2 regions of the Moorella sp. E306M genome follow, and region 2 is predicted to be linked to the other one. Evidence: riboswitches for the same ligand, from Rfam matches in the RefSeq annotation. Region 2 holds a riboswitch; the other holds the start of a gene.
What was found. Region 2 has a riboswitch for S-adenosylmethionine ahead of FLZ89_RS09280 (trans-sulfuration enzyme family protein). Riboswitches for the same ligand answer to the same signal wherever they lie in the genome.
Positions count from the first base shown of each region.

Region 1 (7,154 bases), 720 kb from region 2:
CCCAATGAACGGGACCGGGCCAGGGATGAATTGCCCCAGAGCGGCGCCGGGCGCATGATTATGACCACCGAACCCAAATTTATTCCCAATGAAGCGGTGGAGATTACCATCCGTGAAGGGTTAAAGATGCGCGTGCGGGTGGTAGATTGCGTTGGTTATACTGTTCCTGGCGCCCTGGGTTATGAGGAGGGCGGGGGCCCCAGAATGGTCCAGACGCCCTGGTTTGAAGAGCCGGTACCCTTCCAGGAAGCAGCGGAAACAGGAACGCGCAAGGTAATCAACGACCACGCCACCCTTGGCATCGTTGTCACCACCGATGGCAGTATTACCGAGATTCCCCGAGAAGATTACGTCGATGCCGAGGAACGGGTCATCTGGGAACTCAAGGATTTAGGTAAGCCCTTCGTCGTCCTGCTCAATTCCGTCCATCCCCTGGCGGAAGACACAATTACCCTGGCGGGGGAACTGGAGTCCGCTTATGATGTACCGGTCTTACCGGTGGACTGTCTGCATTTAAACGAAGAAGACATCCTGCATATCATGGAAGAGGCCCTCTATGAGTTTCCGGTGGCCGAGGTCAACGTCAACCTGCCCCGCTGGGTGGATGAACTGGCAGGCGAACACTGGTTAAGACAGCAACTGGAAAATGCCGTTCGGGATTCAGTAGGGGAGGTCCGGCGTTTGCGAGATATCAATGGCGCTATTGAGAGGCTTAATGAAAATGAATATGTTTCCCGGGTAGCATTAAAGGATATGGACCTGGGAACCGGTACCGCCCACATTGACCTGGCGACCAGGGAAGGGCTTTTCTACCAAATCCTGCGGGAAGTCAGTGGCCTGGACATCAATGGTGACCAGGATATCTTGCGCTGGATACAGGAACTGGCCGGCATCAAGAAAGAATGGGATAAAATCGCCTATGGTATCCAGGAAGTACGCAACACCGGTTACGGTGTCGTTACGCCTACCGAGGAAGAAATGGAACTGGCCGAACCGGAACTTATCAAGCAAGGTGGTCGCTCCGGCGTAAGGCTCAAAGCCACAGCCCCATCTTACCACTTCATCCGCGCCGATATCACTACCGAGGTAACGCCACTGATAGGTACTGAAAAGCAGTGTGAGGACCTGGTGAAATACATCATGGAGGAGTTTGAAGATAATCCCCAGAAGATCTGGCAGACCAATGTTTTCGGCAAATCCTTGAGCGAACTGGTGCGAGAAGGTATCCAGAGTAAACTCTACCGTATGCCGGAAAGTGCCCAGGTGAAGCTCCAGGAAACAGTAGAACGCATTGTCAACGACGGTGGCGGCGGGCTAATCTGCATTATAATTTAGCCAGGTAGCTAACGGTAACCGGGGCAACGCCCCGGATTTTTTCCGCCGTTACGGTCCTGGCCCGGTAACTGCTCATTGTCAATGATAAGTGGCGGGATCGGGATTAACTATCCAGATATAAGGAGCCGGGTAAGGTGGTTATTTACTGCTTCACCTGGTTATGGTACAATGAATAGAGAGGTAAGACCACTTGTCCCACGGGTAGGAGCGATAAACCTTGCGCGATAGTTCGATTGAAAGGCCTTTCCAGCCCATTAACCGCAATCCCAAAAGCGTCTACCACCGGGTGGTAGATGAAATCAAAAAAAGCATTTTTGAGGGGCGGATGAAACCCGGCGATCGCCTGCCGGCCGAGCGGGAACTGGCGGAAATGCTGGGTGTGAGCCGTACTTCCGTCCGGGAAGCCTTAAAAATGCTGGCTGCCGAGGGCCTGGTAAGCATCCGTCACGGCCAGGGGGCGTTTATCAGCGAGCAGGATCCCGATGAATACTTAAAGCGCTTTGCCAGCCACCTGCCGGTGAACAGGGATACCGTTTTGCATTTATTTGAAGTGCGTAAAGTGTTGGAGCCCCAAGCGGCCCGCTGGGTGGCGGAAAGGGCCAGCCAGGCTGATATCCAGGAACTGGCCGGCATGGTGACCACCACCAGGGAACATTTGGGCCGCCTGCGCAGCGGCCGCCTTTCCCTCCTCGCCGGGCATGACAGCAATTTCCATTACCGGTTGGCCCAGGCCACCGGCAATACCGTCCTGGTGCGCTTGATGCACAGCATGCTCGATCTCCTGGCTGACAGCCGCTCCCGCAGCCTGGCCATTCCCGGGCGCGGTGAACGCTCGGTCGATGAACACTATGAGATAGTAAAGGCTTTGCTTAACCGTGATGGCGAAGGGGCTGCGGCTGCCATGTTGCGGCACTTGGAAGACGTCGAGGAGCAGGTAGCCGCCGCCTGGCGCGAGGGATAAATAAAAATCCTTGACATCAGCTAAAACAGGGTTTATAGTGTATATCAAGCTGGCTTAACTTAATACAGGAACTAAAAACTCTTATCAAGAGTGGTGGAGGGACTGGCCCGATGAAACCCGGCAACCCGCTGTCCCGGTTTTTCGGGGGCGACAGGTGCCAATTCCTGCAGGGCATATGCCCTGAGAGATAAGGGGGGTAAGAAAATTATGCCTCTTCTTATCGGAGAGGCTTTTTTATTCCCCCGCAGCCGGCTAATTAAAAAGAGAGGGGAATATCTATGTCCCAGCAGCAGCAGTACCGTTTTGCCACCCTGGCGGTCCACGCCGGCCAGGAACCAGACCCGGCTACGGGAGCGCGAGCCGTACCCATTTACCAGACCACTTCCTACGTTTTCCGGGATGCCGACCATGCGGCGACCCTCTTTGCCTTAAGCGAACCCGGCAACATTTACACCCGGATCACGAACCCCACTACCGATGTTTTCGAAAAAAGAATGGCCGCCTTGGAAGGTGGTGTGGGGGCTCTGGCTACGGCTTCCGGCCAGGCGGCTATCACCCTGGCCATTGCCAATATTGCCACCGCCGGGCAGGAAATCGTGGCTTCCACCAGCCTTTACGGCGGCACCTTCACCCTCTTTAATTACACCCTGCCAAAATTCGGCATCAAGGTCCGCTTCGTCGACAGTACCGATCCGGAAGATTACCGGAGGGCCATTAACGACAACACCCGTGCCATTTATGTAGAGATTATAGGCAACCCCAAACTGGACGTACCGGACCTGGAAGCCCTGGCGGCCATCGCCCACGCGGCTGGCATACCCCTGATAGTTGACAATACCTTTGCCACGCCGTATTTATGCCAGCCCATTGCCTTCGGTGCCGATATCGTGGTTCATTCAGCCACCAAGTTTATCGGCGGCCACGGCACCTCCATAGGCGGTGTCATTGTCGATGCCGGTAAATTCAACTGGGACAACGGTAAATTTCCCGGCCTGGTGGATCCGGACCCCAGTTATCACGGTCTCAGTTATCTGAAGGCTTTCGGGCCGGCGGCCTATATCGTCAAGGCGCGGGCCCAGCTCCTGCGCGACATGGGACCGGCTTTAAGCCCCTTCAATGCTTTCCTTTTTCTCCAGGGCCTGGAAACCCTGCCCTTACGTATGGAGCGGCACGTCCAGAATGCCTTGCAGATTGCCCGCTGGCTGGCAGAACACCCGGCCGTCGCCTGGGTAAGTTACCCCGGCTTGCCCAACCACCCCTCCTATGAACGGGTGCAAAAGTACCTCCCCCGGGGAGCCGGGGCGATTTTAACCTTTGGGATTAAAGGTGGCAGGGAAGCAGGGAAAAAATTTATCAACAGCCTGGAGCTGTTCTCTCTCCTGGCCAATGTCGGTGACGCCAAGTCCCTGGTCATCCACCCGGCCAGCACTACCCACCAGCAATTAACGCCCGAGGAGCAGCTGGCATCAGGCGTAACTGAGGATCTGGTCCGCCTCTCCATTGGCCTGGAAGATGTCGACGACCTCATTGCCGACCTGGATCAGGCCCTGAGCAGGAGCAGGTTATAGTATGGGCGATGTAGGTATTGTTACCACCCGGTTTTATAACTGGCCGGGAAGCCTGCAGCTGGAAAGCGGGGCCCGTTTGGGCCCCCTTACCATAGCCTATGAAACCTATGGCGAGCTGAATGCTGCCGGGGATAACGCCGTCCTGGTTCTCCATGCCCTTACCGGCAGCGCCCATATTGCCGGCCGCCATTCCCCGGACGACCGGCTGCCCGGCTGGTGGGACCCCCTGGTGGGACCGGGCAGGGCTCTGGATACCGGGCGTTATTTCGTGATCTGTGCCAACGTCCTGGGCAGCTGTTATGGGACTACAGGACCAGCCAGCATAAACCCGGCCAGCGGCAGGCCCTATGGTCTAGATTTTCCAATAATTACTATTCGTGACATGGTTCGGGCCCAGAAAATACTGCTGGATTACCTGGGCGTGAAACACCTGGTAGCGGCCATCGGCGGTTCCATGGGCGGTATGCAGGTCCTGGAATGGGGTTTCCTTTACCCGGAAATGGTAACAGCCATTATCCCCATTGCCACCTGCGGCCGGACGACACCTATGCAGATAGCTTTCAACAATGTCCAGCGAGAAGCTATTTACGCCGATCCTGACTGGAAGGGTGGCGACTATTATGGCACCCCGGGACCCCAGCGGGGACTGGCCCTGGCCCGGCGGATAGGGACCATTACTTATAAGAGCGACCCTTCCTGGACCATGAAATTCGGCCGGACCGTGGTGGACCCGGGAAAATACTACCAGCTTGAGGGCCAGTTTGAAGTGGAAAGCTACCTGGCTTACCAGGGGAGAAAGCTGGTCCAGCGCTTTGACGCCAATGCTTATCTCTACTTGACCAAAGCTATTGATCTCCATGATGTCAGCCGGGGCCGGGGAAATTATACTGAAGTATGGCATAATTTACCTCCATGTCTGGGGATAGGCATATCCAGCGATTTTCTTTTCCCTCCCTACCAGGTGAAAGAGATTGTCAGTCTAATTAATGCCGGCGGCGGTCGCGCCCAGTACATGGAACTCAATTCTCCCTATGGTCATGACGCCTTTCTTATTGAATTTAAACAGCTGGAGGCTATTATTAAACCTTACCTCCGCCAGGTTAAGCTCTGACTCGATTGGATAAAAAGTATTGCCCAACATTGAGGGATAAGGTAAAATTGAAAGGTACAAGGAGAGTGAAGGTGTGTCAGGACCAATAAATATCGGCCTCCTGGGCCTGGGTACCGTGGGCAGCGGCGTGGTCCAGCTCCTGCGGCAGAACGGGGCTGCCATCGCCCAGAAGCTGGGCCGGCCTTTGAAAATCAGCCGCATCCTGGTACGGGACAGGCATCGACCTCGCCAGGTAGAAGTCAGTCCCGACTTGCTTACTACCGAACCGGAAACGATCCTGGCCGACCCGGATATCCATATTATAGTTGAAGTGATGGGCGGCACCGGCGCGGCGCGGGAATACCTCCTCAAGGCAATCAGCCGGGGCAAAAGCGTGGTTACGGCCAACAAGGATCTCCTCGCCCTTCACGGCAAGGAGCTTTTTGATGCCGCTGCGGCCAGCGGCGTTGATCTTCTTTTTGAAGCCAGTGTAGGTGGTGGCATTCCCATTATTCGCCCCTTGAAGGAATGCCTGGCCGGCAACCGTATCCGCCAGGTCATGGGCATCGTCAACGGGACCACCAATTATATCCTCACCAAGATGAGCCGGGAAGGCCGTGATTTTGAAGAAGTCCTTCGGGAAGCCCAAGCCCTGGGTTATGCCGAGGCCGATCCGGCAGCCGATATTGAAGGTGACGATGCCGCCCGCAAAATGGCCATTCTGGCTTCCATTGCCTTTGGTACCCGCATTACTTACCCGGATGTTTACCGGGAAGGCATCAGCCACCTGACTGCCCAGGACATCAGTTACGCCGCCGACCTGGGTTATGCCATTAAGCTCTTAGGAATTGCCCGCGAAGACGAAGAGGGAATCGAAGTACGGGTCCACCCGGCCCTGGTACCTATAAACCATCCCCTGGCGGCAGTGAGCGATGTTTTTAATGCCATTTTCGTGGAAGGCGATGCCGTAGGGGAAACTATGTTTTACGGCCGGGGGGCCGGTTCCATGCCTACGGCCAGCGCTGTGGTGGGCGATATTATAGAAGCAGCCCGCAACCTCCAGTACAAAACCCGGGGCCGCATATCCTGTACCTGCTTTTATGACAAACCCCTGAAACCTATAGGAGCAATCAATACAAAGTATTACTTACGACTGGTTGTTGTCGACCGGCCGGGGGTCCTGGCCAGTATCGCCGGCGTGTTTGGTGACCGAGAAGTCAGTCTGGCCTCGGTCATCCAGGAGCGGATGTTGGGGGAACTGGCCGAGCTAGTACTCATTACCCACCGTGTCCGGGAGCAAAACCTGAAGGATGCTCTTGGTGTCTTAGCCGGTCTGCCAGTTGTTAAAGAAATAGCCTGCGTTTTGCGGGTAGAAGGAGGAGAAAGTAGTTGAGCTGGCCGGGGGTTATTCGCGCTTACCGGGAGTTCCTGCCGGTGACGGAGGCAACTCCCTTGATTACTTTACAGGAGGGGAACACTCCCCTGATAGCCGCCGGTAATCTTTCCCGGGAGCTGGGGATAAAACTCTATTTCAAGTATGAGGGGCTTAACCCCACCGGTTCCTTTAAGGACCGGGGCATGGTCATGGCGGTGGCCAAAGCTATGGAGGCCGGGTCAAAGGCCATTATGTGTGCTTCGACGGGAAATACGTCAGCTTCGGCTGCCGCCTATGCCGCCCGTTGCGGCTTAAAGTGCAGCGTTCTTATACCAGAAGGCAACATCGCCCTGGGGAAACTGGCGCAGGCTCTTTTTTACGGCGCCAGGGTGATTGCCATCCAGGGTAATTTTGACGACGCCCTGAAGCTGGTACGCCGGATTACGGCCAAACATCCTATTACTCTCGTTAATTCCATTAACCCTTTCCGTATTGAAGGGCAAAAAACGGCTGCCTTCGAGGTTTGCGATTGGCTTGGCGAGGCGCCCGATTACCTGGCCATCCCTGTAGGCAACGCCGGCAACATTACTGCTTACTGGAAGGGCTTTAATGAGTATTACCAGTCCGGACGGAGTCATCTTTTGCCGAAAATGATTGGCTTCCAGGCCGAAGGCGCGGCGCCCATTGTGCGGGGCGAAGTGGTGCCCAACCCGGAAACGGTGGCCACGGCCATCCGCATTGGCAACCCGGCCAGCTGGCAGCCGGCCGTACGGGCGGCTAAGGAATCCGGTGGCTTTATCGACTGTGTCAGCGATGAAGAAATCC
Region 1 covers NZ_BJKO01000001.1:2,493,770-2,500,923, forward strand. The annotation lists gene spoIVA (stage IV sporulation protein A) at 1-1,335, shown strand, start outside; gene FLZ89_RS12855 (FadR/GntR family transcriptional regulator) at 1,553-2,296, shown strand; SAM riboswitch class I at 2,375-2,490, shown strand; gene FLZ89_RS12860 (homocysteine synthase) at 2,575-3,864, shown strand; gene metX (homoserine O-acetyltransferase MetX) at 3,866-4,975, shown strand; gene FLZ89_RS12870 (homoserine dehydrogenase) at 5,049-6,347, shown strand; gene thrC (threonine synthase) at 6,344-7,154, shown strand, end outside.
Region 1: linked by a shared signal. The riboswitch ahead of FLZ89_RS12860 (homocysteine synthase) and the one ahead of FLZ89_RS09280 (trans-sulfuration enzyme family protein) in region 2 are both predicted to bind S-adenosylmethionine.

Region 2 (7,154 bases):
CGGTAGCACCGACAGTAATTTCTTTTTTGGCCGCTTCCCCCGGGGATGCTTTCTGTTGCTGGCCGCATCCTGTTAAAACTGCCCCCAGTGTTAATAAAACGAGAGCCAGAACAACAATCTTTTTCAAAGTCTATCAACCCCCTTTGAAATAGCTTATTAAGATAATAGGTTTACTTGATTTTTTTGTCAAGGGATTCGGAGGGAAAATTTTTTCCCGAATTCAATCTTATTGACATTATACCAACCCCTTTGTTACCATCGACAAGAAAGATACGAGTGTTTTATTAATTACCCCCTTCAGGTGTTATATTATGGTTAAAATCGAAAACCTTAGTAAAACTTTTACAACCAAAGATGGCAAACTGATACAGGCCCTGGAAAATATCAACCTGGATATTGCCGAAGGGGAAATCTTTGGCATCATCGGGCGTAGCGGGGCCGGAAAAAGTACCCTGGTCCGCTGTATCAACATGCTGGAAAAGCCAACCTCCGGCCGGGTAATTATTGACGGGCAGGATCTTACTACCTATTCTGAAAGGCAGCTCCGCCGGGCGCGCCAGCAGATAGGCATGATTTTCCAACAATTCAACCTGTTCTCAGCCCGCAACGTCGCCGGTAATGTGGCCTTTCCCCTGGAAATTGCCGGCCAGCCGCGCCGGGTTATCCAGGAGAAAGTCAAACGCTCCCTGGAACTGGTGGGGTTGAGCGATAAGGCCGGGCATTATCCTGCGGAACTGTCGGGCGGTCAAAAGCAGCGGGTAGGAATTGCCCGGGCTTTAGCAAGCGAACCCCGGTTGCTTTTGTGCGACGAACCGACATCAGCCCTGGATCCCCAGACGACTGCCTCCATCCTGAGTTTGCTCCGGGATATCAATAAAAACCTGGGGCTAACAATTATTATAATCACCCATGAAATGCAGGTAATTAAGGAAATATGCGACCGGGTGGCCGTCCTTAACCAGGGCCGTATTGTCGAAGCCGGTTCCGTACTGGATATCTTTACTGCTCCTCGTCATCCTGTTACCAGGGAGTTAATTAAGAGTATCCTCGATACCTCCGTCCCGGAACAGGTGCTGGCAGGGTACAAACCTACCGGAACGAGCCTGCTGGTACGGCTTTCTTTCATTGGTCACTCTGCCGGTGAACCCATCATCTCCCGCATGATTCAAGAGTACAACGTTCAGGCCAACATCCTTTACGGTAAGATTGACCATATTAAAGATACCCCCTTTGGTACCCTGACCCTGGAATTATCAGGTCAGCCTGAGGCCCTGCAGAGGGCCCTCGCTTTCCTCCAGAGCAAACAATTAAGTATTGAGGTGTTAGAAAGACCATGAGTAACTGGCTCGACCAAATAATTCCCATGGTAACCATGGGAACTCTGGAAACCCTTTATATGGTGTTTGTATCGGTATTTATAGCTTATCTCTTTGGCCTCCCCCTGGGCGTTATCTTGCTTATCACCAGTGAAAAGCATATCAAACCCAGTCCCTTAATCAACAGTATCCTGGGCACGGTAATCAATATCGGCCGTTCTTTCCCTTTTATCATTTTATTAATCGCCATAATACCCTTTACCCGGCTGGTCGTTGGTACCTTTATCGGTACAACGGCATCTATCGTCCCCCTGTCTGTCGGCGCTATACCCTTTGTCGCCCGCCTGGTGGAAACTTCCCTGCGGGAAATACCCTGGGGAGTCATTGAGGCGGCCCAATCTATGGGAGCGTCTCCATGGCAAATTATCGTCCGGGTGATGCTTCCGGAAGCCACACCCTCCCTGGTATCCGGTTTTGTTTTAACTACCATTACCTTGATTGGCTATTCCGCCATGGCCGGTGTAGTCGGCGGCGGCGGCCTGGGTACCCTTGCTTATCAGTACGGCTTTCAGCGCTACCAAAATGACGTTATGGTTATTACCGTCGTTTTATTGATCATTATGGTCCAGATCATTCAGGTTGTAGGTGACCGGATTGTCGCCCGTTTAAGCCGGCGTTAACCCCGAAATCGGAAAAAGTTTCTCTAAGCTCCCCTTGACGCTTGAGATATAGAGGATATAATAAATATAACTAAACCGATTGAAAAACTTAAAAAATAAATATGCGGAAACTCTTATCAAGAGCTGGCGGAGGGACTGGCCCAATGAAGCCCGGCAACCGGCCTGTTAGAACCCAGGTACGGTGCCAATTCCTGCAGGATTTCTCCTGGCAGATGAGAGTTGAAAAAAGCTCTTCTTCTGCGAAGGGCTTTTATTTTGTCATGAGGGGAGTTGGATAAAATGCGTCTGGCTACAGAGCTGGTCCAGCTGGGAGTGGGGTATGATAGTAAAACAGGAGCTATCAGTACGCCTATCTACCAGTCTGCTACCTTCCGTCACCCGGCCCTGGGTCAAAGTACCGGTTTTGACTACAGCCGGACGGGCAACCCTACCCGCCAGGTCCTGGAAGAAGGCATAGCCGGGCTGGAGGGAGGCTGCCGCGCCCTGGCCTTTGCCTCCGGCATGGCCGCCATTACCGCCGTTCTCTGCCTTTTCCGGCCCGGCGACCACCTGCTAGTCTCTGAAGATCTGTACGGCGGTACTTACCGGCTGCTCAACCAGGTAGCGGTTCCCTGGGGGCTGGAATTTTCCCTTGTAGACACCACTGATCTGGCTGCCCTGGCTGCTTCTATTAAAAACAATACGAAGGGCATCTTCCTGGAGACCCCTACCAATCCCTTAATGAAAATCACCGACATTGCCGCCGTTGTCGCCCTGGCCCGCCAGCGGGGCCTGCTGACTATTGTGGATAATACTTTTATGACCCCTTACCTGCAGCGACCCCTGGAACTGGGAGCGGACCTGGTGGTCCACAGCGCCACCAAATATTTAGGCGGCCACAATGATGTAGTTATGGGGATAGCGATAACCGCCCGGGAGGACCTCGGCGAAAAGCTGGCCTTTATCCAAAATACCATCGGTGCGATTCCCGGTCCCCAGGATTGCTGGCTGGTAATCCGGGGCTTGAAAACCCTGGCCGTACGCCTGGAGCGGGCTCAGGCCAGCACTTTAGAGCTGGCCCGGTGGCTGTCCGAACACCCCCTGGTGACCAGGGTTTATTATCCGGGTCTACCCGATCATCCCGGTCACGAAATCTGTAAGAAACAGGCCAGCGGGTTTGGGGCCATGCTTTCCTTTGAGGTCAAGCATGCCGAACTGGTCGAGCAGATTTTACACCGCTTAAAAATTATTTCCTTTGCGGAAAGCCTGGGCGGGGTAGAAAGCCTGATCACTTTTCCGGAGCGCCAGACCCATGCCGAAATCCCTAGTGAGATGCGTCTTAAACTGGGCATCAATGATCGTTTATTACGTTTGTCAGTGGGACTGGAAGATTTAAACGATCTCAAGGCCGACCTGGAGCAGGCCCTTGCCTGTTAATCCGCCGGCCAGGACGAAAAGGAAATCCTTTTTACCCTGGGCGGCGGTTGGCAATCAACGCCAGGTAAGCAAGGACTTTAAAGAAGAGGGGTAAACAAAGTATGCAGAGGGGAACGCGACTGGTCCATCACCGCTTATCTATGGATTCTGCCACCGGGGGGGTGAGTATCCCCATCCACCAGAGCGTGGTATTTGCCCAGGAGAGTCTTGAGCAACCGGGCGAATACGAATACACCCGTTCCGGCAATCCTACCCGGCGGGCCCTGGAAGAAGCCATCGCCGATCTCGAAGGAGGTAATTACGGCTTTGCTTTTGCTTCCGGCATGGCGGCCATCACGGCAGCCTTAAGCCTCTTTTCCGCCGGCGACCACCTCCTTGTCTCCCAGGATATCTACGGCGGCACCTACCGTGCCCTGACACGGGTCTTCAAACGCTTTGGCCTGGAAATTACTTTTGTCGATACTACGGACCTGGAGAAGGCAGCTGCCCAGATCCGCCCTTCTACCAAAGGGCTTTACCTCGAAACCCCTTCCAATCCGCTGATGAAAATTACCGATCTGGCCCGGGCCGCCGCCCTGGCCAGGGAGCACGGGCTCATAACCATAGCTGACAACACCTTTATGACGCCTTACCTGCAGCGACCCCTGGAACTGGGAATTGACGTGGTGGTCCACAGCGCTACCAAATACCTGGGCGGGCACAGCGACTGCCTGGCCGGCCTAACAGTCACCAGGGATGCTGGTCTTGCCCGGGAACTGGCTTTGCTCCAGAACACCCTGGGAGCAGTGCTGGCACCCCACGAATGCTGGCTAATCCTGCGCGGTATTAAGACCTTAAAAGTACGCCTGGCCCAGCAGGAGCAAACCGCCACGGCCCTGGCAACATGGCTGGCCGGGCACCCGCAAGTAAAGGCCGTTTATTATCCTGGCCTGGAAGGCCATCCTGGCCGGGAGGTTCATTTCCGGCAGGCCCTTGGCGCCGGAGGTGTATTCTCCTTCCGCCTGTCAACTTCAGAGCTGGCCCGCCAGGTAATCAATAAGGTGCGCCTGCCGATCATCGGCTCCAGCCTGGGCGCAGTAGAGAGCATCATTTCTCTGCCTGCTACCATGTCCCATGGTAGCCTCCCGGAAGAATTTAAAAAGCGCCTGGGGATTACCCCTGACCTGGTACGCCTGTCGGTAGGCCTGGAGGATGCCGCGGATCTTCAGGCCGACCTGGAGCAGGCGTTAAAATCCCCTTGATCTAAAGTATATTAAAATGATAAAATTACTATGACATTAATTCCGTGTATTTTGATTGGAAAAATACTTATCTAAGGAGAGGATTTTCATGGAGCGCATTTACCAGAACATAATCGACCTCATCGGAGGAACGCCGCTGGTCAGGCTCAACCGCATTAACCAAACGGCGGCAGAAGTGCTGGTGAAACTGGAACTGTTTAACCCCGGTGGCAGCGTCAAAGACCGGATTGCCCTGGCCATGATCGAAGACGCCGAAGCGAGGGGACTCCTGGATAAGGAGACGGTTATTATCGAACCGACCAGCGGCAATACGGGGATTGGCCTAGCCATGGTAGCGGCCGCCAAAGGGTACAAGCTAATCCTCACCATGCCGGAGACCATGAGCCTGGAGCGGCGCAAGCTTCTAAAGGGATACGGCGCCGAGCTGGTACTTACACCGGGGGCAGAAGGCATGAAAGGTGCCATCCGCCGGGCGGAAGAACTGGCAGCCAAATATCCCAAGGCTTTTATCCCCCAGCAGTTTGAAAACCCGGCCAACCCGGCTGTCCACCGCCGCACTACGGCAGAAGAAATTTACGCCGATACCGGCGGCCGGCTGGATGTCCTGGTCTGCGGGGTAGGGACCGGCGGTACCATTACCGGTGCCGGTGAAGTATTAAAGGAGCGCATTCCCGGGTTGCGGGTGGTGGCGGTGGAACCGGCCGCCTCGCCGGTCCTTTCCGGAGGTATGGCCGGACCACACAAGATTCAGGGCATCGGAGCCGGTTTCGTACCGGAGGTTTTGAATATCGAGGTTTTCGACGAAATCATCCAGGTCAGCGATGAAGATGCCATTGAAACAGCCCGGCGCCTGGCCCGGGAAGAAGGAATGATGGTGGGCATCTCTTCCGGGGCCGCCTGTTACGCGGCACTGAGCCTCGCGGCCCGGCCGGAAAATGCCGGCAAGAGAATTCTGGCCGTGCTGCCGGATACCGGCGAGCGCTACCTGTCAACCTCCCTATTCCAGGACATTTAAATAAACTTTGCAGAAAGGGTCTTGTCCATGAAGTACCAGTATCCCCAATTAAATGCCGAAATGCCGGACCGGGAAGACGTCCTGAACCTGACCCCCAACCCGGCCAGCAAAGACCTGCTGCAGCACCTGCACCAGCAGGGGGTGGAAACCTGGCTGGACCGTTATGAGGCCCAGCAGCCCATGTGCGGTTTCGGCCTTCGGGGACTCTGCTGCCGCATGTGCCAGTGGGGTCCCTGCCGGCTCAGTGACAAACGCCCCCGGGGCATTTGCGGCCGGGATATGAGCACCGTCATTATGGCCAACCTGGTGCGGGCACTGGTGGCCGGCATGGCGGCACACGGCCGGCACGCCCATGAAGTTATCCTGGCGGTGATGGCGGCGGCGGAGGGTAAGGCCCACCTCCCCCTCAAAGGGGAAGAACGGGTGTGGGACCTGGCCCGGCGGCTGGGGCTTCAAACACAAGGGCGAAAGCCGGAGGAAGTAGCCCGTGAGGTGGCCCAGGTGCTGCTGGACGACCTGGGCCGGATGACCATGGGCCCCTTGCGCACCCTGGAAGCCTACGCCCCGGCGGAAAGGCTGGAGACCTGGCGAACCCTCGGCGTGCTGCCGCGTTCGGCCGCCTATGAGATCATGGAAACCCTGCACATGACCACCCTGGGCGGTACCAGTGATTGGATGTCACTGGCGGAACAGGAACTCCGCTCCGCCCTGGCATACTGCTACAGCACCCTGTTCGGCAGCTCTCTGGCCACCGAGATGCTGTTCGGCATCCCCCGGCCCAAACTGGCCACGGTGAATTACGGCATCCTGCGGGAAGACCACGTTAACATCTTGGTGCACGGCCACTCCCCCGTGATGGTGGAAAAAATCTTGGAGAAAATAGCCACCCCGGAAATCCAGAGTTTGGCTAAGAGCCTGGGGGCCAAAGGCATCGTGATTGGCGGCATGTGCTGCACCGGCGACGAATTGCTGGCACGCTACGGCATCCCCACCGTAACCAATATTATGGGCCAGGAACTGGCCCTGGGCACCGGGGCGGTGGATGCGGTGGTGGTGGACATGCAATGCGTTATTCCCGGCATGAAGATCATCGCCGACTGCTTCGGCACCCAGGTGATCACCACCTGCAACTCCAACCGCATCCCCGGGGCGGTGCACATTCCCTTTGACGCGGAGCGGCCGGAAACTCTGGAGGAAGATGCCCTAAAAGTTGCGCGGCTGGCGGTAGAAGCTTTTGCCCGCCGGGACCGCAGTAAAATTCGTATCCCCAGGGTCACTAGCAGAGCTATGGTTGGCTGGAGTTACGAAGCCATCGTCGATACATTTGACGGTATTACAGGTTTGCTTAACCTCCTGCGGGAAGGGAAAATTAAAGGTATTGCTACAGTGGTAGGCTGCAATACCCCGAAGGTCCCGTATGAATATAATCACGTAACGGTGGTCCGGCGCCTCATCGAGGCTGACATCCTGGTAACCACCACCGGAT
Region 2 covers NZ_BJKO01000001.1:1,775,539-1,782,692, reverse strand. The annotation lists gene FLZ89_RS09295 (MetQ/NlpA family ABC transporter substrate-binding protein) at 1-127, opposite strand, end outside; gene FLZ89_RS09290 (methionine ABC transporter ATP-binding protein) at 312-1,337, shown strand; gene FLZ89_RS09285 (methionine ABC transporter permease) at 1,334-1,996, shown strand; SAM riboswitch class I at 2,107-2,215, shown strand; gene FLZ89_RS09280 (trans-sulfuration enzyme family protein) at 2,276-3,412, shown strand; gene FLZ89_RS09275 (trans-sulfuration enzyme family protein) at 3,514-4,653, shown strand; gene cysK (cysteine synthase A) at 4,742-5,668, shown strand; gene cooS (anaerobic carbon-monoxide dehydrogenase catalytic subunit) at 5,696-7,154, shown strand, end outside.